DNA from 3 places in the Delftia sp. WSY_7 genome. Region 1 is predicted to be linked to each of the others. Evidence: riboswitches for the same ligand, from Rfam matches in the RefSeq annotation. Region 1 holds a riboswitch; each other region holds the start of a gene.

Evidence for each region. Region 1 has a riboswitch for cobalamin ahead of ACF8ME_RS03790 (TonB-dependent receptor). Riboswitches for the same ligand answer to the same signal wherever they lie in the genome.
Region 2: another riboswitch for cobalamin. It lies ahead of ACF8ME_RS12435 (TonB-dependent receptor); the one in region 1 lies ahead of ACF8ME_RS03790 (TonB-dependent receptor).
Region 3: another riboswitch for cobalamin. It lies ahead of ACF8ME_RS12760 (TonB-dependent receptor domain-containing protein); the one in region 1 lies ahead of ACF8ME_RS03790 (TonB-dependent receptor).

The regions. Positions count from the first base shown of each region.
Region 1 is NZ_JBICLB010000005.1:547,717-557,588, forward strand. It holds gene ACF8ME_RS03770 (LLM class flavin-dependent oxidoreductase) at 1-406, opposite strand, end outside; gene ACF8ME_RS03775 (ABC transporter ATP-binding protein) at 411-1,178, opposite strand; gene ACF8ME_RS03780 (iron ABC transporter permease) at 1,175-2,197, opposite strand; gene ACF8ME_RS03785 (ABC transporter substrate-binding protein) at 2,194-3,135, opposite strand; gene ACF8ME_RS03790 (TonB-dependent receptor) at 3,325-5,556, opposite strand; cobalamin riboswitch at 5,685-5,969, opposite strand; gene ACF8ME_RS03795 (CHAD domain-containing protein) at 6,024-6,905, opposite strand; gene ACF8ME_RS03800 (YbaK/prolyl-tRNA synthetase associated domain-containing protein) at 6,963-7,454, opposite strand; gene ACF8ME_RS03805 (transcriptional regulator) at 7,536-8,177, shown strand; gene ACF8ME_RS03810 (threo-3-hydroxy-L-aspartate ammonia-lyase) at 8,222-9,184, shown strand; gene ACF8ME_RS03815 (NUDIX domain-containing protein) at 9,216-9,872, opposite strand, start outside.
Region 2 is NZ_JBICLB010000033.1:59,511-69,382, forward strand. It holds gene ACF8ME_RS12420 (2OG-Fe(II) oxygenase) at 56-787, shown strand; gene alkB (DNA oxidative demethylase AlkB) at 815-1,465, shown strand; gene ACF8ME_RS12430 (2OG-Fe(II) oxygenase) at 1,480-2,154, shown strand; cobalamin riboswitch at 2,167-2,486, shown strand; gene ACF8ME_RS12435 (TonB-dependent receptor) at 2,607-4,733, shown strand; gene ACF8ME_RS12440 (ABC transporter substrate-binding protein) at 4,733-5,776, shown strand; gene ACF8ME_RS12445 (iron ABC transporter permease) at 5,763-6,848, shown strand; gene ACF8ME_RS12450 (ABC transporter ATP-binding protein) at 6,845-7,633, shown strand; gene ACF8ME_RS12455 (CbiX/SirB N-terminal domain-containing protein) at 7,620-8,402, shown strand; gene ACF8ME_RS12460 (LysR family transcriptional regulator) at 8,407-9,333, opposite strand; gene ACF8ME_RS12465 (serine hydrolase domain-containing protein) at 9,500-9,872, shown strand, end outside.
Region 3 is NZ_JBICLB010000033.1:131,259-141,130, reverse strand. It holds gene ACF8ME_RS12790 (2Fe-2S iron-sulfur cluster-binding protein) at 1-627, shown strand, start outside; gene ACF8ME_RS12785 (glutamine amidotransferase) at 679-1,383, shown strand; gene ACF8ME_RS12780 (antibiotic biosynthesis monooxygenase) at 1,478-1,846, shown strand; gene ACF8ME_RS12775 (H-NS family nucleoid-associated regulatory protein) at 2,060-2,401, opposite strand; gene ACF8ME_RS12770 (heavy metal-binding domain-containing protein) at 2,785-3,105, shown strand; gene ACF8ME_RS12765 (ABC transporter substrate-binding protein) at 3,155-4,087, opposite strand; gene ACF8ME_RS12760 (TonB-dependent receptor domain-containing protein) at 4,093-6,006, opposite strand; cobalamin riboswitch at 6,076-6,303, opposite strand; gene ACF8ME_RS12755 (hypothetical protein) at 6,399-6,788, shown strand; gene ACF8ME_RS12750 (helix-turn-helix transcriptional regulator) at 6,814-7,005, shown strand; gene ACF8ME_RS12745 (sulfite exporter TauE/SafE family protein) at 7,015-7,821, opposite strand; gene ACF8ME_RS12740 (AraC family transcriptional regulator) at 7,950-8,717, shown strand; gene ACF8ME_RS12735 (MFS transporter) at 8,714-9,872, opposite strand, start outside.

The DNA.
Region 1 (9,872 bases):
GCGCCTCCACCAGGATGCGGCAGGACTGCTCGAAGCGCTCGCGCGTGCTGTCCGCATCGATCTGCAGGGCGCGCAGCGCGGCCGGCTCCGTGCCCCGGCCCACGCCCACGTCGATGCGGCCGGCGCTTTGCAGGTCCAGCTGGGCAATCTCCTCGGCCAGCATCAGCGGATGGTGCAGCGGCAGCACCAGCACCGAGGTGCCCACGCGCAGCCGCTCGGTGCGCGCCAGCACGGCGGCGGCCAGCAGCAGGGGCGAGGGATAGGGCCAGGCGGTATCGGGCACGCGGAATTCGTTGAACCACACGCCCTGGAAACCCAGGCGCTCGGCGCGCTCGAACAGCGCCAGGAATTCACGGTGGTCGCCGCGCGTGGCGTCGCGCGTCCAGCCGGCCAGATCGATGCGCATGGGGTCAGTTCTCCTGTTTCAGCCGCGCGCGCAGCAAGGTTTGCGGGGGTGCGTCGATGCGCTCGAAATCCACGCCGAACACGGCATCCAGCCCCGGCGCATGCAGCAGCTCGGCAGGGGCTCCATCGAGCGCAATGCGCCCCTGGTCCAGCACGATGACGCGCCCGAAGTGCGCCAGCGCCAGGTCCAGGTCATGCATGACCACCAGCACCAGCCGCTCGCGCCCGCGCTGCGCCAGCGCCTGCACCAGGGCCAGGCGGTGGCGCACGTCCAGCGCGGCGCCGGGCTCGTCGGCCAGCAGCACGGGCGGGTCGGTGGCCAGCACGGTGGCCAGCAGGGCACGCGCCTGCTCGCCGCCCGACAGCGTGGACCAGCGCCTGCGCGCGAAATCCTGCAGCCCGGCGCCTGCAATGGCCGCCTCGACATCACCCCGGCCCGCCAGCCGCATGTGCATGAGCTCGGCCAGCGTCAGGTCCCAGTGCGGCGCAAAGCGCTGCGGCATGTAGCCCACGCGGCGCGCGCGCTCGGCCACGGGCAGGGTTGCAATGTCTTGCCCGTCCAGCAGCACGCTGCCGGATGCGGGCGCCTGCAGCCCCGCCAGCAGGGACAGCAGGCTGGACTTGCCCGCGCCATTGGGCCCCACCAGGGCCACGGCGCCGCAGGCGGGCAGCTGCAGCGAGACAGCGTCCAGCACGCTGCGGCCACGGTGGCGCAGCGTGAGGGACCGGGCTTGCAGGCTTGGCACGGCGTCGTCCATGGCTTGATCGTTCATGCGGACCTCAGCCTGCGCGCCAGCAGCACGATGAAGAAGGGCCCGCCGGCCACGGCCGTGACCAGACCCAACGGGATTTCGGCCGGCGGCAGCACGCTGCGCGCAATCGCATCGGCCAGCGTGACGATGATGGCGCCCGTGAGCGCCGACGCCGGCAGGGCTGCGCGGTGCAGCGGTCCCGCCATCCAGCGCGCGATGTGCGGCGCAGCCAGACCCACGAAGGCCACCAGCCCGCCATAGGCCACGGCCACGGCCACCACCAGCGAGCCGGCCAGCACGGCCAGCGGCGTGAAGCGCGCCACGTCCAGGCCGAAGCCCTGGGCCGCATCCTGCCCCAGGCCCAGCAGGTCCAGCCCGCGCGCCAGCGCCATGGCCCCGGCCAGGCAGGCCAGGGAGGCACCGGCCAGCAGGCCCAGCCCGCTCCACGACGGCGTCTGTATGCCGCCCAGCACCCAGCTGAGCACCACCTGCAGGCTCACCGTCTCATCGGACAGCGCCAGCATCAGGAACGAGCGCAGCGCGCCCAGCACGGCCGCCAGCGCCACGCCGGCCAGCAGCATGCCGGCCGCATCGGTGGCACCGGCCACGCGCGAGACGGCCAGCACCAGCACGGTCGAACCCCAGGCGCCCGCAAAGGCCAGCACGGGCAGCGTCCAGGCCTGGGGCAGGCCGAACAATAGATGCATCGGAACCAGCAGTGCGACAGTCGCCCCCAGCGCCGCGCCGCCCGAGGCGCCCAGCAGATAGGGCTCGGCCAGCGGATTGCGGAACACGCCCTGGAAGATGGCGCCCGACAGGCCCAGCAGCGCGCCCACCAGGGCGGCTGCCAGCACGCGCGGCACGCGCCACTGCAGCAGCAGCCGGCTGCGCAGGCTGTCTTCGCCGCCCAGCGCGGCCAGCAGGTCGGCCGGGCTGGCCCACTGGTGGCCCGCGCAGGCGGCGATCAGCAGGCTGGCCAGCAGCAGCAGGACCGCACCGGACCAGGGGCGCCACGCAGGTGGATGTGAAAGGGAATTCATGCGGCCTCCCCGGCCCAGGCCGCAGGGTGCAGCCAGCGCGAGAGTTTTTCCACGCCGCCAAAGGTGCGCGGCCCGGGAATCAGGAACTCGGCACGCGCCACCGTGGTGGCCCGGCCGCCGCGCACGGCACGCAGGTCGCGCCAGCCGCGCTGGCCGATCAGGTCCTGCATGGCCTCCTGCGTGCCTGCGAACAGCAGCACATCAGGGTCGGCGGCCAGCACGGCCTCGGGCGAGACCTGGGGCACGGTGCCCAGGCCGTCCAGCGCGAACGCGGCGCCCGCGCGCACCATGGCCTCTCCCGTATAGGTGCCCGGCCGGGCCGCCAGCAGCATGCCGTTACCCAGCCGGCCCGTGACCATGAGGGCACGCGGCCGGGGCTGGCCGGCCACCTGCCGGTCCACGCGCAGCAGCCGCGCTTCCTGCGCCGTGGCCAGCTCCTGGCCGCGCGCCTGCACGCCCGTGGCGCGGGCCACCAGGCGCAGGTTGTCCATCACCTCGGCCAGCGAGCGGCTGAGCAGCACCATCACCGGCACGCCGATGCGCTCCATGGGATCGACCAGCTGGTGCGCTGCCTGGCGCGCGGGCGTGACGATGACCAGGTCCGGCTGGCGCGCCACCACGGCGTCCACCGAAAACCCCAGCCGCCCGCCCACCTTGGGAATGCGCTCCACGCCCGGTGGAAAGCGCGTGAAATCCTCCACGCCCACCACGCGGTCCAGCAGGCCCAGCGCGGCCACCAGCTCGGTGTTGGAGGCAAAGATGGAGACGATGCGCTGCGGCGGCGCGGCAATCTCCACGCGCCGGCCCAGCGCATCCTGCAGCACCACCGGACCGCCTGCAGCGACGGTGTCGGCCCAGGCCGCGGGCAGGCCGCAGCCCAGGGCCGCCGCCGCGCCCTGGCGCAGCAACTGGCGGCGTGGTGTGCAGACAGCCTTCATCTCAGTGTTCCATGACGCAAGGCGCCGTACATGACCTATGAAACCGGCGCAGTCCAAAGCGAGGGACACCGAGGAAGGGCCTATGCCGGCCGCGCCGCCCCGCCCCGAGGGTGTCGTCCCCCTCCCGCGTAGCGAGAGAGGGCGCCGTGCACACGGGGGAAGGCGCGAAGCGACTCAGGGGGTGCTTCATCAAAACTCTGCCTGCAGGCCGACCATGAGTTCGCGCCCCGCCATCGACGTTCCGCAGCCGCCGTTCTGGTACGCCGGGTTGGCGATGCAGGGCGCACGGTCCAGCGCGATGAAGATGGGATGGCGGTTCAGGTCGAACAGGTTGTTGACGGCTGCGAACAGCTTGACGCCGCGCGACACGCGGTAGTCGGCCCGCAGGTTCCAGATGGTGAAGGCGCCCTTGCGGTGGATGAAGGTGCTGCGGGGCTCGCCCTGGGGGATGAGCAGCGCCTCTTCCGTGTCGTACCACATGGGACCGCGCAGCAGCGTGGACAGCTGCAGGCTCCAGTCGCCCTGCAGGCGCCCGCTGCCGCGCCCGTAGCGCACGCCGGCCGAGGCCTCGTAGCGGTACATGCGCTGCACCTTGTCGGTATTGGCCGAGGCGGCCGAGCCCTTGTCCCGCATGCTGAAGTGGTAGTAGCCGCCAGCCCAGGCCTTGAGCTGGTGGCCCGTCAGGTTCAGCGCCCGCGCCAGGTCCATGTCGGCCTGCATTTCCAAGCCGCGCGCCACGATGTCGGCCGCGTTGTTGGCGTAGTCCGAGGTATTGGTCGTGGCCCCGCGCGAGACGGTGATGATGCGGTCGCTGATGGTGTTCTGGAACAGGGCCGCATCCACGCGCCAGCCGGGCTGCTGCAGCGCGGCGCCGACCTCGATCTGGCGGCTGGTCTCGGGCTTGAGGTTGGGGTTGCCGAAGGTGCGGCCACCGCCGACGGCCGTGAAGTCCGAGGCCAGCTCCGTGGCCGTGGGCGCGCGGAACCCCGTGGAGGCCGCAGCGCGCAGCGTGAGCCGGTCCGTGGCCTTCCAGGTGGCGCCGGCCGACCAGGTGTGGTTGTCGTAGTCGCGCGTGCTGGCCTGGGCCAGGGCCAGGTTGGGCGTATCGTCGAAGCGTGTCGTGCCCCAGGTCTTGCGCAGGCCGGCGCGCAGGGTCAGGCGGTCGTCGAACAGGGTCTGCGCGTCCTCGACGTACAGCGCGTGCACCTGCTCGGTCTGGTTGTTGTCGTAGGGCGCGACCTGGCCCGCCGGGCCGCCCGGCATGGCCACGCGCAGGCGGTCGGAGCGCAGCTTGCTGCGCTCCCAGTCGAAGCCCATCAGCAGGTCATTGGTCTGGCTGACACGCAGGCGCGGCTGAAAGCGCAGGCCCGTGGCGTCCAGCTGGCGGTGGTTGTAGTCGCGCGCCGTGCCGGGCACGGCACTGTTGCCCGAGCGGATCACGGGCGATGCCCAGTTGAACTCATCGGTATCGACCAGGCTGTAGAGGTGGGTCGTCCAGCTCAGGCGCTGGCCGGGCAGTGCGCCCTCGTAGGTCAGGTCCAGCGAGCGGTTGCTGCGGTTGTCGCGGCTGTAGATGTTGGCGCCCGATCCGCGAAAGCCCGCGTTGTAGATGCCGTCCGTGCGCAGCTGCAGCTCCACGCGGTGCAGCTCGTGCAGCTGCCAGCCCAGGGCGCCGCTGGCGCCGCGCCGCTTCCAGCCCGTGTTCTCCATGCGCGTGCCGCCGTCGCCCGAATCGTAGTCGCCGCGCCCGCCTGCGCTCACGCCGAAGTACCAGTCGAAGCGGTCATTGGCGCCGGCCGTCTGCGCATCGGTGCGCCACAGGTCCCACGAGCCGGCCTGGACCTGGGCACGCGTGCCGGGCGCCGTAGCCCCCGTCTTCATGATGATGTTGACCACCCCGCCCATGGCCTGGCTGCCGTAGATCACCGAGGACGGGCCGCGCACGATCTCGATGCGCTCCACATCCGAGGGGCTGAGCTTGGACAGGTTGGCCGTGCCCGCGCGCCGGCCGTTGACCAGCACCAGCACCTGGCTGCGGAAGTCGCGCCCCTGGCCGTCGGTGGAGGCGCCGCGCAGGTTCATCGAGGTCTGGGCCGCCGTCCATTCGCTGAGAAAGCCCACGGCGTTCTCGGCCAGCAGGTCGGTGACCGAGCGCGCGCTGGAGCGCTCTATGGCCTCGCGGTCGATGGTCTGCGTGGTGCCCGCGATGCGGCTGCGCGCCTCGGGCCGCGCCGTGGCGGTCACGAAGACGGCGTCCAGCGCATCGTCGGCGGATGCACCGGCTTTGCCGGCCGCCGGTTCCTGTGCGGCGCCGGCCGCCGCGGCGCAGCAGGCCAGCACGGCCGCAGCGGTGGCCGGGCGCAGGAAGGGAGGAAGGGGAAAGGGGCCGGAACAATCGGCGGCCAAAGAAGCGAAGCGCATGCGTTGAATCCAACTGCCCCAGTCACCCGTGGGGCCTATCGTCTGAACCATGCCGCACGGCGCGCACGCCGGAGCCGGCCACGCCAGCGCAGGCTGGGGCCGGACCGGACAGGCGCACTCCCGCGGCGTCCGAAAGCAATGCAGAAGGCCGGTATCCGGGCTTGCGGAACGCTGCGGCGCGCAGGGTGGGCGCGCTGCAGCAGGCATCCCCGCCTTCCCATGTCCGTCCAGACACAGTGGCTTGCGGCGCGCAACCGGTGGGTGGCGCGCCAGCGTGGGGAGTTGTATTCCGCTGACCGTTGCGGGGGCAGCGCAGGCATTGCGAGCGGCCACCTCGATGGCATCGCGCACCTGCTTCCCGTTGAACCCCTGGCCGGCAAGCGGCATGGGGCACCTTCAGCAACAGCGCACCGCCACGGCCCAGGGGCTGCGGCGGTGCGCCAGCGGCGGATTATCGCTGATGCGGTCTAGGCCCAGAAGCCCGGCACGCGGGCCAGCGCACGCAGCGCGCGGCGGCTGCTGCGCGCGCTGGTGGCCAGGCGGGCCTGCAGGTAGCCGGCGGCAAACCAGGCGCGCGGATCCGTGCCGGCCTCGTCACGAAAAAGCGCGGCCGCCACGGCCATGTCGTTGTGCAGGCCCAGCGCGTCCTGGGCGGGCACCAGCGCCTCGGCAAAGCGCCGGCCCTTTTTGCCGGGCCACATTCCGGGCGCGAATTCCCGCGCAAAGTCCGCCAGGTAGCGCAGGCGCTTGAGCCGCTTGCGCACGCGGTGCTGCTGCGCCAGCGGCAGGCGGTCGAACTGCCGGCCGTCGCGCAGCACCTGGCGGTGCAGGCGCGCCAGCCGCCGTGCCAGGTACTTGCGCGTGCCTGCGGCGGACAGGCTGACCAGGCCGGGCTGCCGCTTGCCTGCAGGCGCCTGCGCCAGCGCATGGATCTCGGCCAGCGTTTGCAGGAACTGCGGCTCGCGGACCGCAGCGGCCGCGTCCGCGTCGGCCTGCCCGGCATCCGGCACGGCCCAATCGCACAAGGGCGCATCGGCGTCCTGCAGCAGCAGCCGCACCACGTCGGCCAGGGTGCCGGCATCGCGCAGCGTGCCCAGGCGCGCAAAGGCCAGGGCCAGCGGGGCATCCCATTCGGCGCGCATGCCGGGCGCCAGCCCTGCGCATTCGCGCAGCAGGGTGCGCAGGCGCCGCAGGGCCACGCGCAGCTGGTGGATGCGTTCGGCCTCGCCGCTGCCGGCATCCACGACATCCATATGCGACTGCACCTGGGCCAGTGCGGCAGCCAGCGCCGCACGCACAAAGCCGGCCGCATCGGGCCGGTCGGGGAACTGCCTGGCAGGGGTGGTCATGGTCAGGAAAGGATGTGCGGGCGTTGCTGCGATTGTGGGCACCGCCCGGCCCCCGGGTCAATCGGCGCCATCCCCGCTCAGGCTGTGCAGCGCGGGCCGGGCAATGCGCACATAGTCGGCCGAGTCCAGCACGATGGAGCGGTCCAGCCGGCCCGCATTGAAGGCGATCTCGGCAAAGCGCTCCACCAGTGCCGGGTCCACCACCAGGCGCACCTGCGGGTTGAAGGAGAACGGCGGCACCGATCCCATCACGCAGCCGGTGGCGGCCTGGGCCTCCTCGGGCGAGGCCAGCGTGGCCTTGCGCACGCCCACGGCCTGGGCCAGGCGCTTGAAGTCCAGCTTGCGGTCGCCGGGCAGCACGGCCAGGAACAGCTGGGGATCGCCCGCACCGGACGCATCGCGGCTCTTGCAGAGCATGGCCTTGGCACCCTGGCCGGGTGCCGTGCCCCGGATTTCGGCGACGAGGTCGGAGCGGCCCTCGGCAGGGTGCTCGATCACGCGAAAGCGCGCGTCCTGGGATTGCAGCAGGTGAACAAGGGTGTCGAACATGGCAGGGAGCACAAGAAACGGACAAGAAGGCAGGTCGCCTGGGTTTTGACATTTTGTCCAATTCAAAACAAAATGTCCAATATGACACAACGCACTCCCGAGCAGCGCCAACTGCTGGAACAGGTGGCCAAGATCGCCGAAGGCCTGGGCCAGACCCTTGCCCCGTTCTGCGAGGTGGTGGTGCATGACCTGCTCGACCCGTCCCATGCGGTGCTGGCCATCCACAACAATCTCTCGGGCCGCGAGGTCGGCCAGGGCGCGACCGAGCTGGGCCTGGCCCGCATCCAGGACCCCGGCTACGAGCAGGTCATCGCCAACTACCCCAACCAGTTCGCCGATGGCCGCCAGGCCAAGAGCACGTCCATCGGCATCCGCGACTCCGAGGGCCGCTACATCGCCGCCCTGTGCATGAATGTGGACCTGACGATGTTCCAGGGCTTCCAGGGCATGCTCAACCGCTTTGCCGCCGTCAGCGGCGACACGCCGGCCCGCGAAATGCTGGCGCCCATGGGCGCCGGGGCCGGTGCCGACACGGTGCGCGCCCGCATCGACCAGTTCGCGGCGCGCCTGGCGACCACGCCGCGCGCCCTCAAGCCCGAGGAGCGGCGCGCCCTGGTCCGTGAACTCAAGGGCGACGGCCTGCTGGACCTTCGCCGCTCCATGGAGACCATTGCCGCCCACCTGGGCGTGTCGCGCGCCACGGTCTACAGCTACGCCAAATAGCTCCCGGCACCCCGCCGGTCTGCAACCCCTTCTCTCCCGTACCGATGACAAGCCTTCCCACCTATGACGACGTGGCCGCAGCGGCCCAACGCATCCAGGGCCATGCCCACCGCACGCCCGTGCTCACCTCGCGCACGCTGGACGAGGCGCTGGGCGCCCGCGTCTTCCTGAAGTGCGAGAACCTGCAGCGCATGGGCGCCTTCAAGTTCCGCGGCGCCTTCAACGCCCTGTCTCGCTTCAGCCCGGCGCAGCGCAAGGCCGGCGTGGTGGCGTTTTCCTCGGGCAACCACGCCCAGGCCATTGCACTGGCTGCCAGGCTGCTGGAGATTCCCGCCACCATCGTCATGCCGCATGACGCGCCCGCCGCCAAGGTGGCGGCCACCAAGGGCTATGGCGGCCAGGTGGTGGTCTACGACCGCTATACCGAAGACCGCGAGCAGATCGGCCGCGACCTGGCCGAGCGCCACGGCCTGACCCTGATCCCGCCCTACGACCATGCCGACGTGCTGGCCGGCCAGGGCACGGCCGCCAAGGAACTGTTGGAGGAAACCGGCCCGCTGGACGCCCTCTTCGTGCCGCTGGGCGGCGGTGGCCTGCTGTCGGGCACCGCCCTGTCCACACGCGCGCTCAGCCCCGACTGCGCGCTCTACGGCGTGGAGCCCGAGGCCGGCAACGACGGCCAGCAGTCGCTGCGCGCAGGCCGCATCGTCCACATAGACACCCCCAAGACCATTGCCGACGGCGCCCAGACCCAGCACCTGGGCGGCATCACCTTCCCCATCATCCAGCGCGACGTGACCGACATCCTCACCGCCAGCGATGCCGAGCTGGTCGATGCCATGGGCTTCCTGGCCTCGCGCATGAAGCTCGTGGTCGAGCCCACCGGCTGCCTGGGCCTGGCCGCCGCGCGCCAGAAAGGCGAGGAGCTGCGCGGACGGCGCGTGGGCATCATCCTCAGCGGCGGCAACGTGGACATGCAGCGCTTTTGCAGCCTGCTGGGCGCCTGATCCTGATCCTGGCCCTGATCGAAGGCCGTCCTCACCCCCGCGGGCTGAAGGTGCGCGGAAACACCACGGGCGCGCTGCGGTCGGCCAGGCGGTAGCCCATGGCGGGGCGGCGTGACGTGCCCTCCACCTGGCCGGCCTCCACCAGAAAGCCGGCCGCCATCATGCGCGTGCGAAAACCGCTCTTGTCCACGGGGCGGCCCAGCACCACCTCGTAGGCCTGCTGCAGCTGCGGCAGCGTGAAAGGCTCGGGCAACAGAAAGGCCGGCAGCGAGGTGTATTCCACCTTGCCCCGCAGCCGCTCCACCGCTGCGCGCAGGATCTCGCCGTGGTCGAAGGCCAGCGCAGGCGCGCGCAGCAGTTCATCGACGGCAAACCACGACACATCGGCCGCATTCGCGCCCTTGGCCAGGATCAGGTCATGGCCCGGGATCAGCGCGAAATACACATGCGTGGCCGACCAGCCACGCGGGTCGCGCGCCGCGCCGCCCCAGCTTCCCAGCTGCTCCAGGTAGGGGCTGTCCACACCCGTCTTGTCCAGTAGCTTGCGCCGCGCGCAGGCCAGCAGGTCCGCGTCCTGGCGCACATCCACAAAGCCGCCGGGCAGCGCCCACAGCCCCGGGAACGGCTCGCTGCCCGCCGTGGGGCGCTGCACCAGCAGCACCTGCAGGGCATCGTCTGCCACCGTGAA
Region 2 (9,872 bases), on a different contig from region 1:
GCGCCCTAGACTGCGGCAATTGCCCACAGCGCCCATACCGCCAACCGCGCCCGCCATGCACAACCTCCGTCTTTTCGACAACGAAGCTTGCGAATCCGCCCCGCCCTGCCAATGGACGCAGATGGAGCACCAGCTCGACGAGCACGGCTGTGCCCGGCTGCCCGGCCTGCTGGACGCGCAGCAATGCCGTGACCTGGCGGCCCTCTACACCAGGGAAGACGGTTTTCGCTCCCGCATCGTCATGGCCCGCCACGGTTTCGGGCGTGGCGAATACCGGTATTTCGACTACCCCTTGCCACCTCTGCTGCAGCGGCTGCGCGAACAGCTGTATTCCCGCCTGGTGCCGGTGGCCAACCGCTGGAACCAGCGCATGGGGCTGGATGTGCGCTATCCGGACCGGCTGCAGGACTTCCTGGCGCGCTGCCACGCGCACGGCCAGTTGCGGCCCACGCCGCTGATCCTCCAATACGGCGAGGGCGACTACAACTGCCTGCACCAGGATGTCTATGGAGAGCATGTGTTTCCGCTGCAGGTGGTGTTGCTGCTGTCGCGGCCGGGGCAGGACTTTGCGGGCGGCGAATTCGTCATTACCCAGGCAGATGGCGACAGGCAACGGGCCGATGTGATGGCGCTGGACCAGGGCGATGCGCTGGTCCTGGCCGTGCGCCACCGGCCCGTGCCGGGGCGGCGCTCAGGCTACCGCCGCGCGGCCATGCGCCATGGCGTCAGCCGCGTCCGAAGCGGCCATCGCCATACCGTGGGGCTGATCTTTCATGACGCACTCTGATATGACGCACTTTGATGGACGGCCGGTATGAGCACGCTGGATCTTTTTGCCGATGAACCTCCCATGGGCATCGAACCCATTGGTCCCCAGTCCGTGGTGCTGCGCGGCCATGCCCTGCCTCATGCGGCGCCACTGCTGGCTGCGGTGGACGGCGTCATGGCCCAGGCGCCGCTGCGCCATCTGGTCACGCCGGGCGGCTTCACCATGTCGGTGGCCATGACCAACTGCGGCGCGCTGGGCTGGACCAGCGACCGGCGCGGCTACCGCTACAGCGCCATCGACCCGGTCAGCGGCCAGCCCTGGCCCGCCATGCCGGCCGTGTTTGCGCAGCTGGCGGGCGAAGCGGCCGCCGCTGCGGGCTTCGAGGGCTTCGCGCCCGACGCCTGCCTGATCAACCAGTACCTGCCCGGCAGCCGCCTGTCCCTGCACCAGGACCGCGACGAGCGTGACCTTGGCGCGCCCATCGTCTCGGTGTCACTGGGCATGCCGGCCACATTTCTGTTTGGAGGGCTTGCGCGCGCGGACAGGACGGCCAGGGTGTTGTTGCAGCATGGCGACGTGGTGGTCTGGGGCGGCGTGGATCGGCTGCGCCACCACGGCGTGTTGCCGCTCAAGGACCAGCCTCACCCGCTGCTGGGCGGGCGGCGCATCAATCTCACTTTTCGCAAGGCGGGTTGAATGGAGGGGGCGACATGGATGGGCTGAACAGCAGTGATCGCTTCGCCGGCCTGGACTGGGGCCGCATTGCCACCCAGCTCGATGCAGAGGGCCATTGCCTGCTGCCACGGCTGCTGAATGCGGATGAAAGCCGCGCCCTGGCCGGCGAGGCGGCCATGCGCAATGGCCTGCCGCCCTCCCTCGACACATGGCGCCCGGTGCTGTACCGGCACCTGCTTGCCATTGCCAATCGCTGGCGTGCCCAAATGGACATGCAGCCTGCCCTGCCCGCCTCGTTCGAGGCCTTCGGGCAGCTGGGCCGCCAGTGCGGCCAGATGCATCCGCAGTCGCACCTGCTGCATGTGGCGCAGGCGGGCCATGCCCCGCTGCGCTCATACAGCGAGGGAGCGGCGGTGTTCCCGCTGCAGCTGGTGCTGCTGCTGTCCCGGCCGGGCAAGGATTTCGAGGGCGGCGAGTTCGTGATGACCGAGCAGCGACCGCGCATGCAATCGCGCCCCATGGTGCTGCCGCTGGGCCTGGGGGATGCGGCCATCATCGCCACGGGGCCGCGCCCGGTGCGCGGTGCGGCAGGCTTTTACCGCGTGCACCTGCGCCATGCCATCAGCCGCGTTCACCGGGGCGGGCGCCTGGGGCTGGAACTGCTGCTGCACGACGCGCCGCAGGCTACCGACGCGGGCCGCTGGCTATAATGCCGCGCCTGCAAAGGCATCCGTGCAACAGGTGTCCACATGCCAGCCATGGGGATGAAACGGGAACAAGGTGACTGCCAGCAAATGCTTTTTGCGCTGCCGGCACAGGCCTTGGCTGCCCCCGCAACGGTAAACAGGTCAAGGCGTTCCATGCCTGTCCCGCCAGACTCCGCAACCCTGCGGAGGGGCGATGACAGGCTGTCACTGGTTCATGGCGTGGTCTGCAACATGCAGCTTTTCGCGGGTGGATTGGGAAGACGGGGCGCTGGGCGCAAGGCATCTCCTTGCGCCGCTTGTGAGCCCGGAGACCGGCCTGCTGCTTTTCGCGCCCGCTGAGCGGGCGCTTTCTTGACTGTCTGCGGGGTGCGGATGGCAATGTCCTGCACCCTATCCTTGCACGCTGGCTGGAGAGGCGGCAGTGCCTTGCTTTCGCATCAGGCGGTCGAAGACCGATGTTCGAAATGCATTCCTCCCTTTCCTGCGTTCCCAGCACCCGTGCTGCCGATTCCCTTTGCCTTCGGCTGAGCCCGCTGGCCCTGGCCTTCGCCTTCCTGTCCGCTCCTGTGCAGGCACAGACTGTCCTGCCCGAAGTGCAGGTCACCGGCCAGGCCGAACGCATCGGCCAGCAATTGGCCCAGCCTGCGCGCTCGGCCAGCCATACCGGCGTCTCCAACCAGGAAGTGCCTGCCAGCGTGGATGGTGTTTCTGCCGAGCAGATGCAGGAGCGCGGCGACTACGCCCTGGTGGACGCCGTCACGCGCACCGTGGGCCTGACCTCCAGCAGCACGCCGGGCAACGGCGGCCTGTCCTTCAGCAGCCGTGGCTTTGCGGGCGTGAACTCCGTGGGCGTGGCCGAAGACGGCATGGTGCTGGGCGTGGCCGCCGGCACCACGGCCTATCCCGGGGACAGCTGGGGCTACGAGCGCATCGACGTGCTGCGCGGCCCGGCCTCGCTGATGTATGGCAGCGGCACCATGGGCGCCACCGTCAACGCCATCCGCAAGCAGCCCAGCCGCACCAGCTCGGCCGAGGTGCTGGTGGGAGCGGGCACGGACGACACGCTGCGCGTGGGCCTGGGCGTGACCGGCGCCCTGGGCGCCTATGCCAGCTACCGCATCGACAGCTACACCGCGCGCAGCGCGGGCGAGCGCGACCTGGACCAGTCGCGCAACGGCAAGTTCATGAGCACGTTGCGCTTGGAGCCCACGAGCGACCTGCAGATCGACCTGATTGCCGACCGCAGCGTGCAAAAGCCCAGCCGCTACTGGGGCACCCCTGGCCTGGACGGCAAGGTGGTGGAGTCCCTGCGCGACCGCAACTACAACGCAGAAGACAGCGTGCTGCGCTATGCCGACGAGCGCCTGCGCGCCAAGGTGCAATGGAAGGCCAATGACTGGCTGACGGTGCGCAACGAGCTGTACCACGTGCAGTCGGACCGCCACTGGCGCAACATCGAGGCCTACGCGCTCAACCCCGCCACCTGGACCGTGGGCCGCTCCGACTACCTGGAAATCCTGCACGACCTGGAGCAGACCGGCAATCGCCTGGGCCTGAACGTGAACCGGGGCTCGCACAAGATCGCCATGGGCTGGGAGGCCGCGCGCATCAACCTGCGGCTGTCCAACAACTCGCCCTACGGCGGCTCGTCCACGGTCTCGGCCTGGGACCCCGTGCATGGCAGCTGGGCCAGCCCCGATGTCACCAAGGCCAAGACCGAAACCGGCGTGACCCAGCATGCGCTGTACCTGGAGGATGCCTGGCGCATCAGCAACCGCTGGCTGGCCATGGCCGGACTGCGCCGCGATGTCTACAGCTTTGCCAGCCATTCCCTGGTGGGCGGCACGGATTTCAACAAGACGCTGGCCGCCACCTCCTGGCGCCTGGGCCTGACCTATGAGCTGGCCCGCGACACCCATGTCTATGGGCAGATCAGCTCGGGCCATGATCCCGTCAACAGCCTGGTGTCGCTGAACCTGGCCAACACGGCTTACAAGCTGAGCAAGGGCCGCCAGGCCGAGATCGGCATCAAGCAGCAGGTGGCAGGCGGGCGCGGCGAATGGACGCTGGCCGTGTTCGACATCAAGAAGGACAACATCATCACGCGCGACCCCGACCGCCCGGCCATCTCCATCCAGGGCGGCAGCCAGTCCTCGCGCGGCGCCGAGGTCACTGCCAACTTCCAGGCCACGCCCACCCTGCGCCTGGAGGGCAACCTGTCCTATGTGGATGCCCAGTTCGACAAGCTCATCGAGGCCGGCGGCAACCGCGCCGGCAACCGCCCGCAGAACGTGGCCAAGACCACGGCCAACCTCTGGGGCCACTACCGTGTGGGCGCCTGGCAGGCCTCGCTGGGCCTGCGCTACGTGGGTGACCGCTTTGGCAACAACGCCAATACCGTGAACCTGCCCGCCTACACCGTGGCCGACGCCGCGCTGAGCTGGCAGGTGGACCCGCGCACCACCCTGAGCCTGATCGGCCGCAACCTGGCCGACAGAGTCTATGTGGGATCGAGCTACGGCAGCCAGTTCCTGGTCGGGCAAGGCCGCCGCTTCGAGATCGCGGCGCATATCCGGTTCTGATGGCCATGGCGCGCTCCCACCGCCTTCGCGGCCTTTGCACAGCCGCCCTGGCCGCCGCCGTGCTGCTGGCCGGCTGCTCGCGCAGCGATTCCGGCACGACCAGTGAACTGCCGGCACCGGCTGCCGCACCGCAGGCGGCCGTGACCGTCAATGTCTGCGGCAGCCCCGTGACCTACGCCAATGCACCGCTGCGCGCCGTGACCCATGACGTGAACATCACCGAGATGTTTCTCTTCCTGGGCCTGGGCGAGCGGCTGGTGGGCTACAGCGGTATCACGCAGGCCAAGCAGATCGACCCGGCCTTTCAGGCCCAGCTGGCCCGCGTGCCGCGGCTGGCCGAGCGCGAGATGAACCTGGAGGCCATCCTGGGCGCCTCGGCCGACTTCGTCTTCGGCGGCTGGAGCTATGGTTTTCGCCAGGGCCAGGTCACGCCCGAGGTGCTGCAGCGCCACGGCATTGCCTCGTATGTGCTGTCCGAATCGTGCATCCGCGTGGGGCCGCGCAGCCAGGTGGCGCTGGAAGACGGCCTGACCGACCTGCGCAACCTGGGCCGCATCTTCCGCATCGACGCCCATGCCGAGCAACTGGCGCAGGGGCTGGAGCGCGACCTGAAGGACCTGCGCGAGCGCATGCAGGGCGTGCGGCAGCGGCCTGCGGTCTTCGTCTACGACAGCGGCCAGGACATCCCCGTGACCGTGGGCCGCTACGGCATGCCGCAGGCCATGATCGAGGAAGCGGGCGGGCGCAACATCTTCGACGACATTCCCAGCAACTGGCCCGCAGGCAACTGGGAGGACGTGGTGCAACGCAACCCGCAGTGGATCGTCATCATCGACTACGGCCAGCCCCATGCCCAGGGCAAGATCGACTTCCTGCTGGCCAAGCCCGAGCTGGCCGGCGTCGATGCCATCCGCGAAAAGCGGTTCTTCGTGATGACCTATGCCGAGGCCACGCCCGGCCCGCGCAATATTGCGCGGACCCGTGCCCTGGCGCAGGCCCTGCACCCCGACCGCATGCCGGCGCCCAGCCATGCGGCCAACTGACTCCCGCTGGCCCAGGCGCCCTGGCGCCGCCCGCCTCTGGTGCCTGCTGCTGTTCGCGGCCCTGTTGCTGGTGATGACGCTGGCCATCACCTGGGGGCCCGTGGACATGCCGGCCGGCACGGTCTGGCGCATTGCCTGGAGCCGGCTGCTGCAGGTGCTGGGCATGCAGCCGCCGCCGCTGGAGGGCATCACGCCGCAGCACCAGCAGATCGTCTGGCTGATCCGCATGCCGCGCGTGCTGCTGGCGGCCCTGGTGGGCGCGGGGCTTGCCGTGGTGGGCACCATCATGCAGGCCATGGTGCGCAATCCGCTGGCCGATCCCTATCTGCTGGGCGTGTCCTCGGGTGCGTCGGTGGGCGCCGTGGCCGTGCTGGCCTTCGGTGCGCTGGCCTCGGCCGGCATGTACGCCCTCACGGCCGGGGCCTTTGCAGGGGCGCTGGCGGCCACCGTCGCCGTCTACCTGCTGGCGCGCTCCCAGGGCCGCATTCATGCCACGCGGCTGATCCTGGGCGGCGTGGCCATCGGCTATGTGCTGGCGGGCGTGACCAGCCTGATCACCCTGTCATCGGGCCAGCGCGACCTGGCCAATGCCCTGCTGACCTGGACGCTGGGCAGCCTGGCCGGCACGCAGTGGGAGGAACTGGGCATTCCCGCCGCCGTGCTGGCTGCGGGAATGCTCTGGCTGGGGCTGCAGACGCGCCCGCTCAACGCCCTGCTGGCCGGTGACGAGGCCGCCGCCACGCTGGGCGTGGACACGGCACGGCTGCGGCGCGCACTGTTCCTGGCGGTGTCGCTGCTCACGGGCACCATGGTGGCGGTCAGCGGCGCCATCGGCTTTGTGGGGCTGATCGTGCCGCACGCCGCGCGCATGCTGGTGGGCACGGACCACCGGCGCGTGCTGCCCGTGGCCGCCCTGGCCGGCGCCCTGCTGCTGGTGCTGGTGGATCTTGTCGCGCGCACGGCCTTTGCGCCCATGGAACTGCCCGTGGGCGTGATCACCTCGCTGATCGGCGGACCCTTCTTCGTCTGGATGCTGGTGCGCCAGCCGGTGCAGGGAGGGCGCGGCCCATGAAGCTGCAAGCCCAGGACCTGTGCTGGAGTGCCGATGCCCGGCGTGCCGACGCCCGGCGCATCGTGGACCAGGCCAGCCTCGCCCTTCACAGCGGCGAATGCGTGGGGCTCATCGGCCCCAACGGCAGCGGCAAATCCACCCTGCTGCGCATGCTCTACCGCGTGCTGCGCCCCGACGCGGGCTGCGTGCTGCTGGACCAGCGTGACATCCGGGATATGACGGCGCGCGAGTTCGCGGCCCAGGTCTCGGTCCTGGCGCAGGAGGCGCCGCAGAGCTTTGACTTCACCGTGCGCGAGGCGGTGATGATGGGCCGCATCCCCCACCAGTCCCCCTGGGCGGGCGACAGCGCCGAGGACCTCGCCTGCATGCGGCAGGCGCTGGCCCAGGTGAATGCCCTGGCGCTGGAGGCGCGGCGTTTTTCCAGCCTTTCCGGCGGCGAGAAGCAGCGCGTGCTCGTGGCCCGCGCGCTGGCCCAGCAACCAAGGCTGATGCTGCTGGACGAGCCCACCAACCACCTGGACATACGCCATCAGCTGGAGTTGATGGGCTTGGTGCGCAGGCTGCAGATCAGCAGCATCGTCGCCCTGCACGACCTCAACATCGCCGCCCACTACTGCGACCGTCTCTATCTCATGGAACAAGGCCGCATCGTTGCCCATGGCACACCGGCCCAGGTGCTGACCCCTACCACCATCGGCCAGGTCTACGGCGTGGCTGCCGAGGTGGACATCCATGCCGCCACCGGCCGGCTGCGCATCAGCTTCATTCCCGATGAACTCCTCTGAAACATCCATCCCGCCCGGGCCCGATGCCGTGATCGTGCTGGGCCGCGGCGGCACGGGCGCCGCCTCGCGCCAAAGCCTGATCGAACTGGCCGATGCCTTGCGCCAGACGCTGGAGCCGGCCTGCAAGGTCGTCACATCGTTCGTGGACAAGGCCGCACCCTCGCTGCCCGAGGCGCTGCAGCAATGCCTGCCGGCGCGCTCCATCGTCGTGCTGCCCCTGTTCTCGCCCGACGAGCCTGCCCTGCTGCGCTGGCTGCACAAGCTGGCCATGCGCTGGCGCTCGCAGTTGCCGGACCAGGGCGTGCAGGTGCGATTTGCCGACCATCTGCTGGGCGCTGCGACCATGCCCGCGCTGCTGCTGTCGCAGATGGCCCAGGGCCTTCAGGCCCCCGATATTGCCGAGACCGCAGGCGACCAATGGCAGCACGATCCCCAGGCCTGGTCCCAGGTGCCGGACCACCAGCACCATGCCCTGGTCTGCACGGGACCGCGCTGCACCGCCCTGGGCGCCGTGGCCGTCTGGCAAAGCCTGGGCGAGGCAGTGCAGGCCAGCAGCGAACTGCGTGCCAGGCTGCGCCTGCTGCAGACCAGCTGCCAGTACCCCTGCAACCATGGCCCGCTGGCCATCGTCTATCCGGACGGCGTCTGGTACGGGCGGCTCACGGCCGAGAATGCCGCCGAAGTGATCGAAACCCATGTGCTCTCGCGGCAGGTCTGCGCAGAGCACCATGTGCACGGGCCTGTGGAGCTGGGGACGCGGGCTTCGTGATGTCTCAGGGCTGTGCCGCCTCCAGCTCGGCCAGCCTCACCGCCACAAAATCCCGCAACGCACGCACCAGCGGCGTGAACTGCCTGCGGCTGGGGGCGACCAGGAACAGGGGCACGCACTCGGTCGTCCAGTCGGTGCACAGCGCAAGAAGGCGGCCCCGGGCCAGGTCCTCGGCCACGTCGAAATACGACTTGTAGGCAATCCCCCGCCCGGCCACGGCCCAGCGCCGCACGGCATCTCCGTCATTGGCCACATTGCGGCCGCGCACCCGCACATGGACGGGCTCAGGTACGGCAGCCCCCTGCCCTGCCGGCCAGAAGCTCCAGCGGTCGTGCACTTCCTCGCCCAGCATGAAGCACAGGCAGTCATGGCCGGCCAGGTCGTGGGGGGTGGCGGGGGCGCCGCGCTGCTGCAGATAGGAGGGCGCGGCGCAGAGCACGCGGCGGTGCGTGTCCGACAGCGGCAAGGCCACCAGGCTGGAATCCTGCGGCCTGCCATAGCGAAATGCCGCGTCCACAGGCTCGCTGTAGACATTGGCCGCGCGGTCGGACAGGTGCAGGCGCAGATCCACGCCTGCGTGCTGGCTCTGGAACTCGTCCAGCCAGGGCATGAGCACATTGCGGCCCAGGTCGGAGGGGGCGGCCAGTTGCAGCGTGCCGCGCAAAGCGGCCTGGCCGCCAGCCAACTGGTCGCGCACCTGGCGCAGGCCGGCCAGCGCGGGGCGGCAGTGCTCCAGAAACAGCTCGCCCTCCTGCGTGAGCCGCAGGCTGCGCGTGGAGCGCACGAACAGGGTCACGCCCAGCTCTGCCTCCAGCCGCTTGAGCGCTGCGCTGGCCGCAGCCGGGGTCAGGTCCAGGGCGCGCGCCGTGGCCGAAAGGCTGCCGCTGTCTGCGGTGCGCACGAAGATATCCAGGTCTTGCAGGCTTTTCATGGGCATTCGCCAGGCTTTGATTTTCAAAAACTATTTGAAGCTTAGTCCAACGAGAAAGCCATTTGTCGCGCTTGCGCCAACTGGGCGCACGGCCTGGGATGGAAGCCGGCTTCCATCCTTTGGCAGCGGATCTTGGCGCCGCGGCAACCGTAGTATGGTTGCTGGCATGCAGCTCAAACATTTCGCCGGTGCCCTGGCTGGCAGCCTTGTGTTCGCCACAGCCACGGCAGGGGTCACCGCAGCCAAGACCCCCTCCTACCCCGATGCCGATGCCAGCGACCCCGCAAAGCTGGGCTGGATGGTGGGCTCGCCGCCGCCGCCGGACCGCATGCTGCGCTTCGACGACGGCTCCTATTTCCAGTTTCCCGCCATGCGCTGGAGCGTCTCGCACTTTCGCCAGCTCATGCCCACGGTGAATGTGTCGCGCGGCCTGGCGCCTGCAGCGCCGCTGGCCCAGGCGCTGCGCGAAGACATCGACGAGCTGCGCTTCACGCCATTGGGTGCCAGCCAGTCCATGACCTGGCGCGATTCGCTCAAGG
Region 3 (9,872 bases), on a different contig from region 1:
CAGGGCCGGCGCGTGCCCCGCACCACGCTGCTGCTGTGCTTTGCGCGCATGGCCGACATTCCGTTCCTGCAGGAGCTGCAGCAGCTGTGCGAAACGGCCCCCTGGTTCGACCTGCGTATCCACATCACGCGTGAAGACATTGCCGCCCACGGGCCCTTCGTGCCGGGCCGCCCCTCGCAGCAGTCCCTGCTGGCGCTGGGCCAGCCCCAGGCCGTCGTCATCTGTGGCGGCCACGCCTTTGCGCAGACCTTTCGCGAGCATGCGCGGGCCTGCTTTCCCGGTGCCATACAGCATATCGAGGCCTTCACGCCGCCTGCCGCATCCACCGCCCAGCCAGGCGAGACCGCGCAGGCATGCCAGCTGCAGATCGCGCACAGCGGGCAGATTGTCGAAGCCGCGTCCGGCAAAAGCCTGCTGGAGATCCTGGAAGGCGTGGGCATTGCCATCCGCAGCCAGTGCCGGGCCGGCATCTGCGGCAGTTGCCGCATCCGCATCACGGGAGGCAGTTCACGGCTGGAGGCGGACTTTTGCCTCAGCGACAGGGAAAAGGAAGCCGGCTATGCCTTGGCCTGCTGCACCTTCCCCTCGGCAGGCCATATCCACGTCGATCTCAAGCCCGGCGCCTGACGGGCTCCGCACGTTCCAAGCCAACCTCCTGTATCCACCTGAGTTCCTCCCATGAAAAAAGCCGTCGCGCTGCGCCACATCCACTTCGAAGACCTGGGCACCCTGCATACCGAGTTCGCCAGCCGCGGCTACGAAGTGCAGTACGTCGATCCCAGCATCGGCGAGCTTGACACCCTGGACCTGGGCCGTGCCGACCTGCTCGTCGTGCTGGGCGGCCCCATAGGTGCCTATGACGAGGCGCTTTATCCCTTCGTCGCCCAGGAGCTGGCGGCCGTGCGCCGCTGGCTGGACAGCGGCAAGCCGCTGCTGGGCATCTGCCTGGGCGCGCAGCTCATTGCGCGCGCGCTGGGCGCCAGGGTCTACCCGCTGGGCGTCAAGGAAATCGGCTTTTCGCCGCTCACGCTCACCGACGCCGGCCTGGCCTCGCCCTTGGTCAAGCTGGACGGCGTGCCCGTGCTCCATTGGCATGGCGACCAGTTCGACATTCCCGAAGGCGCCGTGCACCTGGCCGGCACCGCCATCGGCGCCAACCAGGCCTTTGCCGTGGGCCCGCAGGTGCTGGGCCTGCAATTCCATCTGGAGGCCGACGCGGCCCGGCTGGAGCGCTGGCTGGTCGGCCATGCCTGCGAGCTCGGCATGGCCCAGGTGGACCCGCGCACCCTGCGCGCCGATGCTCAGAAATACGGCGGCCTGCTGACCCTGGCCGCGCGCGATGTGCTGGCCGCCTGGCTGACCCACCTGGAGCGCAGCCGCTGAACCTGCGGCGCCGCCCATTCACCCATTTCCCCCCACGCCGGAGCCGCGCTGCGCGGCGCCGGAATCTCTGTTCCCGAAAAAAGGAGAGTTGAAGATGGTTGTCGTACTGTTCGAACTGCAGGCCTTGCCCGGCCAGAACCAGACCTATGTGGACCTGGTCAACAAGCTCACCCCCATGCTCAAGCCCATGGAGGGATTCATCTCCGTGGAGTGCTTCCAGAGCACGCTCAACCCCGAGAAAGTCATGTCCGTCACCACCTGGCGCGACGAGGAAGCCGTCGTCCAGTGGCGCAACGTGGAAGCCCACCTCAGCGCCCAGCGCGCCGGCCGCGACAAGATCTTCAAGGACTACCGCGTGCGCGTCACCCAGGTGCTGCGCGACTACGGCCTGAATGACCGCGCGCAGGCGCCCGCGGACAGCATCATGGGCAAGGCAGGCAGCTGCCCCGTCAGCCACGCCTGAGGGCTGGCGGTGCCGCAAAGGCCCGGCTGGTCCCCCTGCCGGAGCGCGATGCACGCCATCGAAAGATGCCGGCAGTGACTACGCTGCCGGCGCCAGGCCGGAAAAAAAGCCCGCTGAATGCTCAGAGGGCTTTTTTTCGGACGGCACAGATTCCTTCGCATCGGAACCCCACCGCACCGCACAGCATCCTGCGTGCCGCCGTGTGCAGCGCCTTCAGTTGCGAGCTGCCGCTGCCGCCATTTCTGCGAGGAACGGGCCTTGGGCCGCCTCGGGTTTGCGTTCGATGAGGAAGTCGTCGCGATCCTGGTCCTTGATCCAGTTCGGAGGCTTGCCGCGACCTGTCCACGTTGCTCCTGTAGACGGATCGCGATACTTCGCCGGTGCGCTGGTTTTTGCTGGGATGTAGGGGAACACTTGCTGCTGGGTGAATCCGAAATCGGTCACCAGCTTCTGGACCTTGGACAGGGCTGCGTCGGCCGCCGAGGTGCGGGCCTTGGCAATTTCCATGTCCAGCGCGGCCTTGGCCGCAAGGAGTTCTTTGAGGGACTGTGTCATAGGGGGTGCGAAATTTTTGAAGCCAGATTATGGGGCTGATGGGGCGCGCGCTTGCCGAACCTATCGTGCCGGATCGATCGTGCAAGCCTGGGGCGCGGGGAAGATGTTGCGGCTTGCGGCGCCTTGCACTGCCATGGGGCGCTGCGACGCGGGTGGAGCCGAATAGGTGGGTCTCGCATTGATTTTTTCGCTACCTAGATGGAGATGAGTCCCAATGGCTCATGCACGCGATTGAATTTTTTGAAACCACCTTCCGAGATCTGAAGGCGAAAGATGATAGCGCAGGCCTATGTCAGACTGCAGCGTGCAGGCCTGCCTTGCGTTGGGCTTACGCAGGCTGGGCGGCCAAAATCCATCTTCAACATCTTCACCGAGGATTTCTCATGATCATCACCACCACCCCCCAGATCGAAGGCCGCCGCATCACCCGCTACTGCGGCGTGGTCGCGGGCGAGGCGATTTTGGGCGCCAATGTGTTCAAGGACTTGTTTGCCGGGCTGCGCGACATCGTGGGCGGGCGGTCGGCCACCTATGAGCGCGAGCTGCAGCGGGCGCGCGAGATTGCGCTCAAGGAGCTGGAGGAACGCGCCCAGGAACTGGGCGCGAATGCCGTGGTGGGGGTGGACCTGGATTACGAGGTGCTGGGCCAGGGCAACGGCATGTTGATGGTGTCTGCCAGCGGCACGGCCGTGGTGCTGGAGTAGGCAGGGCCATCGGCCAAGCAGACCAAGCGGGCCAAGCCGGCCAGCGAAGTCAACGCGGCGCCGTGCCCGGCATCTGCAGGCAGCGGGCCAGCACCCGCGCTGCATCGCCCAGGCGCGGGCCGGGGCGGGAGACCACGTCCGTCTCGACCAGGTCCAGCGCGCAGATGCGGCCCGAGCGCACGGCGGGCATGCGGCTCCAGCCGGGGCGGGTGGCAAAGCTGGCCGATGGCGTCTGCGGCGTGTGGATGATGAGTTCGGGCTGCTGGCGCAGCACGTATTCGGGCGTGATTCGCGGAAAAGGGCCCAGGTTGGGCGGCAGCACATTGCGCGCGCCCAGGCGCTGCAGCAGCTGGCCTATGAAGGAGTCCGGCCCCGCCGCGTAAGGCGTGGCGTCCACCTCGAAATACACCTTCTGCCCGGCGGGCGCTTGCGCAGCCAGCGCCTTGGCCTGCTGGTCCACCTCGGCCTGCATGCGCGCCAGCAGGGCGTTGGCGCGCTGCACCTGCAGCAGCTGGTCGAGCTTGTGCAGTACCTGCTCCAGCTGCGCCATGTCGTTGGCGTCCAGCGCCAGCACGGGAATGCCGAAGCGCTCCAGCTGCGCGATGACGGGTGCGGAATACGCCATCAGCACCACGTCGGGCCTGAGCCGCACGGTGGCCTCGACCAGCGGGGCAAAAGTGTGGCCCAGCTTGGGCAGGGCGGCCACGCGGGCCGGGTGGTTGGAGAACTCGTCCACGCCCACGATGCGCTCACAGGCCTCCAGCGCGCACAGCGATTCGGTCAGCGAGGGCAGCAGCGAGACGATGCGCTGCGGCACGCGCTCCAGGCGCACCTGACGGCCGCGCATGTCGGTGACGGTGTAGGCGGTGGTTGCCCCGCCCGTTCCCGCATCCGCCGCCTTTTGCGCAAAGGCGTTGCCCGCGCAGGCCAGGGCGGCGATCAGCAGCAGAAGGCGGGGCAGGCGCACAAGCAGCAGGTGCATGGCGGTCAGGGCAGGGGAGTCCAGCGCACGCTGACGAACACGGTGCGGCCTGCGTTCGCATAGCCGCGCGTGGGGGCGTAGTCGCGGTCGGCGATGTTGTTGACGCGGGCCAGCAGCGTCCATTGCCTTGTCAGCTGGCGCTGGGCGTAGAGGTTGACCACGCCGTAGCCGCCCAGCTTGAAGGTGTTGGCCTCGTCGGCATAGCGGCCGCTGTACAGCTGCGCTTCGCCGCCCAGCGTCCAGCCGGCCGCCTGGGTGTCGGCGTTGAGCTTGAGCATGCGCTTGGAGCGGTAAGGCAGCAGCTTGCCGGTCTCCAGGTTCTCGGGGTTCATGAAGTCCAGCGAAGCGCCCAGGTTGGCGCTGCCCAGGCGCGTGCTGCCCGCCAGCGTCAGGCCGGTGATCTCCACGCTTTGCCAGTTGCGGTAGCAGTTGCAGGGAACGGCGCTGTTCCAGTCGTAGGTGATCAGGTTCTTGAACTTGTTGCGGTAGACCACGGCCGAGAGGCGGTTGGCACCGGCCGCATAGTGCAGGCCCGTTTCCACGTTGGTGCTGCTTTCTGGCTTGAGGTCGGCCGCCGCCTGGCCCGTGAAGCGTTCGTACAGCGTGGGAGTTCTGAAGGCCGTGCCGGCCGATGCCACCCAGCGCCAGCGCTCGTCGATCTGCAGGCCGTAGCCCAGACCGCCCGTGGTCTTGTTCTGCTGGTCGCGCACCTGGTCGTGGCGCAGGTTGGCGTCGAACTGGTGGCGGCCCTCGGTCAGGCGCCAGCCGGCCGACAGGGAGTTCTGCACGCGCCGGCTGTCGGTGTTCTGCGTCCAGGCGTATTGGGTGTCCAGCTTGTCCTCGCGGCGCTCCAGGTCGATGTTGAAACGGTGCTGGCCCAGCGTGAACAGGTTCTGCAGCAGGTAGTTGGTGGAGCGGCCCTTGGCGCTTTCGGGCGACTGGGTGTGGCGGTCGCTTTGGCTGTCGGTTTGGGAGATCTGGACCACGCTCTTGTACATGGCGTTCCAGCCGGCCTGCCAGCGCAGGCTGCCGGTGGTGTTCTTGACCACGTCGTAGTCGTCGAACGGCGGCGGGCTCTGGTCGTAGTGGGTGCGCAGGCGGCTGTGCAGCAGGCTGGCGTCGATCTGGTGGATGCCCGTTTTGTAGCCCGCGTTCAGGCCCAGCGAGGTGTTGCTGTAGCCATCCTTGTCCGGGTTGGGCGAGAAGGTGTTGCCGGGGTAGACGTCGAAGCCGTCGCTGCGCTCGTCCGCCAGGTTCAGGCCATAGGTGAAGCCGTTGGCGCCGCCCTGGAATCCCGTGGCCAGCTTGCTGGTGCCCTGGTCGCCGATGCCCGCCTCGGCATAGGCGCGGGTCTGGCCGTCCGCCCGCTTGGTGAAGATCTGGATCACGCCGCCCATGGCGTCTGAGCCATAGATGGCGGCGGCCGGGCCGCGCAGCACTTCGATGCGCTCGATCTGCGCCAGCGGCAGGGTGGACCAGACCGCGCCGCCCTGCAGCTCCTGCGAGCTGTAGCGCACGCCGTCGATGAACACGGCAGTGTGCTGGTTGCTGGTGCCGCGCAGGTAGACCGAGGTGACCTGGCCCGGCCCGCCATTGCGGTTGATCTGCACGCCCGGCACCTGCACCAGCAGGTCGGCCACGCCGGTGGCGCCGCTGCGGGCAATGGTCTCGGCGTCGATCACGGTCATGTCGGCCGTGACGGTGCGCAAGGACTGCTCGCTGCGCGAGGCGGTGACGACCACGGTATCGAGCTGGGAGGCCTGTGCGCGCTGCGCCTGTTGTGCCTGTTGTACCTGTGCTTGGGCCTGGCAGGCCAGCAGCGAGGCCGCAGCCAGGGCGGACAACGTGCGCAGTACGGGGAACGCCGAGGGCGAGCGAAGAGCGGCGCCAGGGGCGCGCGCGAGGGCGAGGGTGTGCATGGATGCGAGCCAGTTGCGCGCCAGCGACCCCGCCGGCACGGAAACCACAAAGACCGGCTGCGCTGCATGCGCGGCCGGCCGCCTGTTGGCCGGTATCCAGACTGGTGACGCACTCGCCAAGGCCTTCCCGGGCTGTACGCCCAGTGGCACGGGTTTGGCGGGGGCCGGTGCCATGCACGCGGCGTTTCACTCACTGTTGCGGGGGCAGTACATGCGGGCGGCTTTATCTGGCCGCCCCATGTTTCCCGTTTAACCGCAGCCCCTGGGGCTGCTGGCACCAACGGCGGCGATTGTACGGCGGGGCGTTCAGTGCCGATGTAAAGCTTGCTTGACATGCCCGCGGGTGGCATCGCACAATGTCAAGCATCCTTTACACATTGCGAGAGACTTCCATGAATCAAACAACGGTCACCAACCGCCGCTACCAGAAGGAGCTGGGATTTGCGCTGCTGCTCTACATGGCGCTGCTTGTCGGGGCGCTTTTGCTCAGCGCCGACATGCAGGCCGGGGCCCTGCGCACGGCCCTGCTGCTCAGCCCCATGCTGGCGTTTGCGCTGGCCGTGCGGGCCATCGTACGCCTGGTGCGCGATACCGACGAGTTCCTGCGCAAGTCCATGCTGGAGCAACTGGCGATTGCGGCGGCGGGCACGGCGGGCCTCACCTTCACCTACGGATTCCTGGAAATGGCAGGGTTTCCCAAGCTCAGCATGTTCATGGTGTGGCCCTTGATGGGTGCGCTCTGGGTGGCTGCCTCGGTGGCCCACTGGCTGCGCAGCCGATGAGCTGTTCCGCCAAAGTGCCCCGCCCATGAAAAACATCATCCGTGAACTGCGCGCCGAGCGCGGCTGGAGCCAGGCTGCGCTGGCGGACCTGCTGGGCGTGTCGCGCCAGACCGTCAATGCCATAGAGACGGGCCGCTACGACCCCAGCCTGCCGCTGGCATTCGCCATTGCCCGGGTGTTCGAGACCCGGATCGAGGCGATCTTCCAGGAGGGTTGAGCGCAGCGCTCAGGCCACGATCATGACCAGCAGCACCAGGCCCAGCAGGGCCAGGTAGGCCTTGGCATGCAGGGCATCGGGAATGCGGCCGATCAGCGGGGCTGCCAGCCTGATGCCCGTCCACGATCCGGCCGTCAGCAACGCAAAGGCCTGCAGGTCCACATAGCCCACATGCCAGGGGCTCAGCCCCGCGCCCTGCGATGCCAGCATGTAGGCAGCGGTGCCCGCCACGGCCATGGGCAGGGACAGCGGGCTGGCCATGGCCGTGGCGGCCGCCATGCTGGCGCCGCGCCGGCGCATCAGCGGCACGGTCATCACGCTGCCGCCCACGCCCAGGAAGGCTGCAATCGCGCCAATCGCCAAGCCTGCGATGGCGGCGGGCCTGCGGCCCATGGGCTGCAATTGGGCGGCGGTGCCGTGCACGAAGCCCGGGCGCAGCAGTGCGTCGGCGATGGTCAGGGCCAGGTAGGCGATGAAGGCCCAGCGCACCCATTCCCCGCTGATCCAGGTGGCGGCCGCCGCGCCCGCCACGGCGCCGGCCGCGATGAAGCAGGCCAGCGGCCGCACCTGCTCCCACGGCAGGGCGCCCGCGCGGTGCTGGCGCAGCGTGGCCATGGAGGCGCCGAAAATCATCACGCAGGTGGAGGTGGCCACGGCAATGTGCATGGCAGCCTGGCCAACGGCGGAGTCCGCGCCGTGGATGGAGGTCAGCAGCGCATAAAGCAGCGGAACGGCCACGAAGCCGCCGCCAAAGCCGAAGAGCACGGTGGTCACGCCGGCAAGCACACCGAAAGCCAGCAGCAGGAGAGGGAACACAGACAGTCCTTTGGAAAAAACGAGCAAGGACTGAACCTTAGGATGCTGCGGTTTGGCCTGCTTTCGCGGATAGGTCAATAATCCTTGAATTCCTGCCAAAGCCTGTTGGCTGTTTTCCGGACATTCCCATGCTCAACATCCCGCTGCATTCCGTGGACGCCGTGGCGCGCGATGTGCTGGCCATCGGCACCGACTACACGCCTGGCACGCTGCTGCCCACGCACAGCCACCGGCGTGCCCAGTTTCTCTACGGGATGAGCGGGCTGATGGAAGTGGAAACCGACGACGGCGCCTGGACCATTCCGCCCTACAGCGGTGTGTGGATTCCGGCCAGCAAGCCGCACAGCGTGCGCATGCAGGGCGTGAGCACGCGCAGCCTATACATCGAACCGGCTGCTGCGCCCCGCCCGGGTGTGCATTGCGAGGCCCTGGTCGTCTCCCCGCTGCTGCACCAGTTGCTGCTGTCCTGCGCCGACCTGCCGGCGCTGTACGACGGAGCGGGCCGCGACGGCGCCCTGGTCACGCTGGTGCTGCACGAGCTGGCCTCGGCCCGCAGCCTGCCGCTGTTCGCGCCCATTCCCCGCGACGAAAAGCTGGCCGCCCTGTGCAAGCAGTTCCTGGCCCAGCCCAGCATCCGCGCCACGCCCCAGGACTGGGCACAGGCGCTGAACAAGAGCCTGCGCACCTTCAGCCGGTTTTTCCAGCAGCACACAGGCATGGCCTTTGGCGCCTGGCGCCAGCAGGCCTGCCTGCTGGCAGCGGTGTCGCGGCTGTCTGCGGGCGCATCGGTCACGCAGGTGGCGCTGGATTTGGGCTATGACAGCCCCAGCGCGTTTTCCACCATGTTCCGCAAGGCGCTGGGGCGGGTGCCTTCGGAGCTGGTGAGCCGGGTCTAGGCGGGAACGCTGGCCTGGGCAGCCGTTTCCCGTGTCATGGTCCAGAACACCAGGGCCGCCAAGCTGAATCCCGCCCCCGCAACGCAGACCCCTTGCCAGCCAAACCGCGCGTAGGCGTTGGTGGAAATCAGCGCGCCCAGCCCGCTGCCCACGGCATAGAACAGCATGTACAGCCCCACCAGCCGGCTGTGGGCCTGCGGGTTGCTGCGAAAGATCAGGCTCTGGTTGGTCACATGCAGGGCCTGGCCGCCCAGGTCCAGCAGCACGATGCCGGCGACCAGCGCCCACAGCGATTGCTCCAGCAGCGCAATCGGCGCCCAGGCCAGCAGCAGGATCACCAGCGCGCCCAGGCTGGTGCGCTGCGCGAAACCCTGGTCGGCCCAGTGCCCGGCACGGGCTGCTGCCAGTGCGCCCACCACGCCGGCCAGGCCAAAGGCGCCGATGGCCGTGAGCGACAGGCTGTAGGGCGGTGCGCTCAGCGGCAGGACCAGGGCGCTCCAGAAGATATTGAAGGTGGCAAACATCAGCAGGGCCAGCATGCCGCGCGTGCGCAGCATGCGGTCCTGGCGCAGCAGCTGGAGCATGGATGACAGCAATTGCGTGTAGCCGGGTACGGGGGAGGGCACCGCCAGCCGGGGCAGTTGCCGCCACAGGGGCCAGGCCAGGGCCAGCATCAACAGGGCCGAGCAGGCGTAGACGCCACGCCAGCCAGCCACGTCACCCACGGCGCCGGCAAACACGCGCGCCAAAAGCAGGCCGATGAAAACCCCGCCCTGGGCTGCGCCCACCACGCGCCCGCGCTCATGCGCCTGGCTGGCGCTGGCCGCATAGGCGATCAGCCCCTGCGTCATGGCCGTGCCCAGCAGGCCCACGGCCAGCATGCCCGCCAGCAGCAGAACGGCCGAACGGGCGGTGCTGACGGCCGCCAGGGCCAGCACCAGGCCCAGCAACTGCAAAAGCATGAGCCGCCGCCGCTCCAGCCGGTCGCCCAGCGGCACCAGCAGCACCAGCGCCAGCGCGCAGCCGGCCTGCGTGGCGGTGACCACGCCGCCCACGGCCGCATGGCTGATGCCGAAGTCGGCCGCCAGCGCCTCCAGCAGCGGCTGGGCGTAATAGACATTGGCCACGCTCAGGCCGCTGGCAGCGGCGAACAGC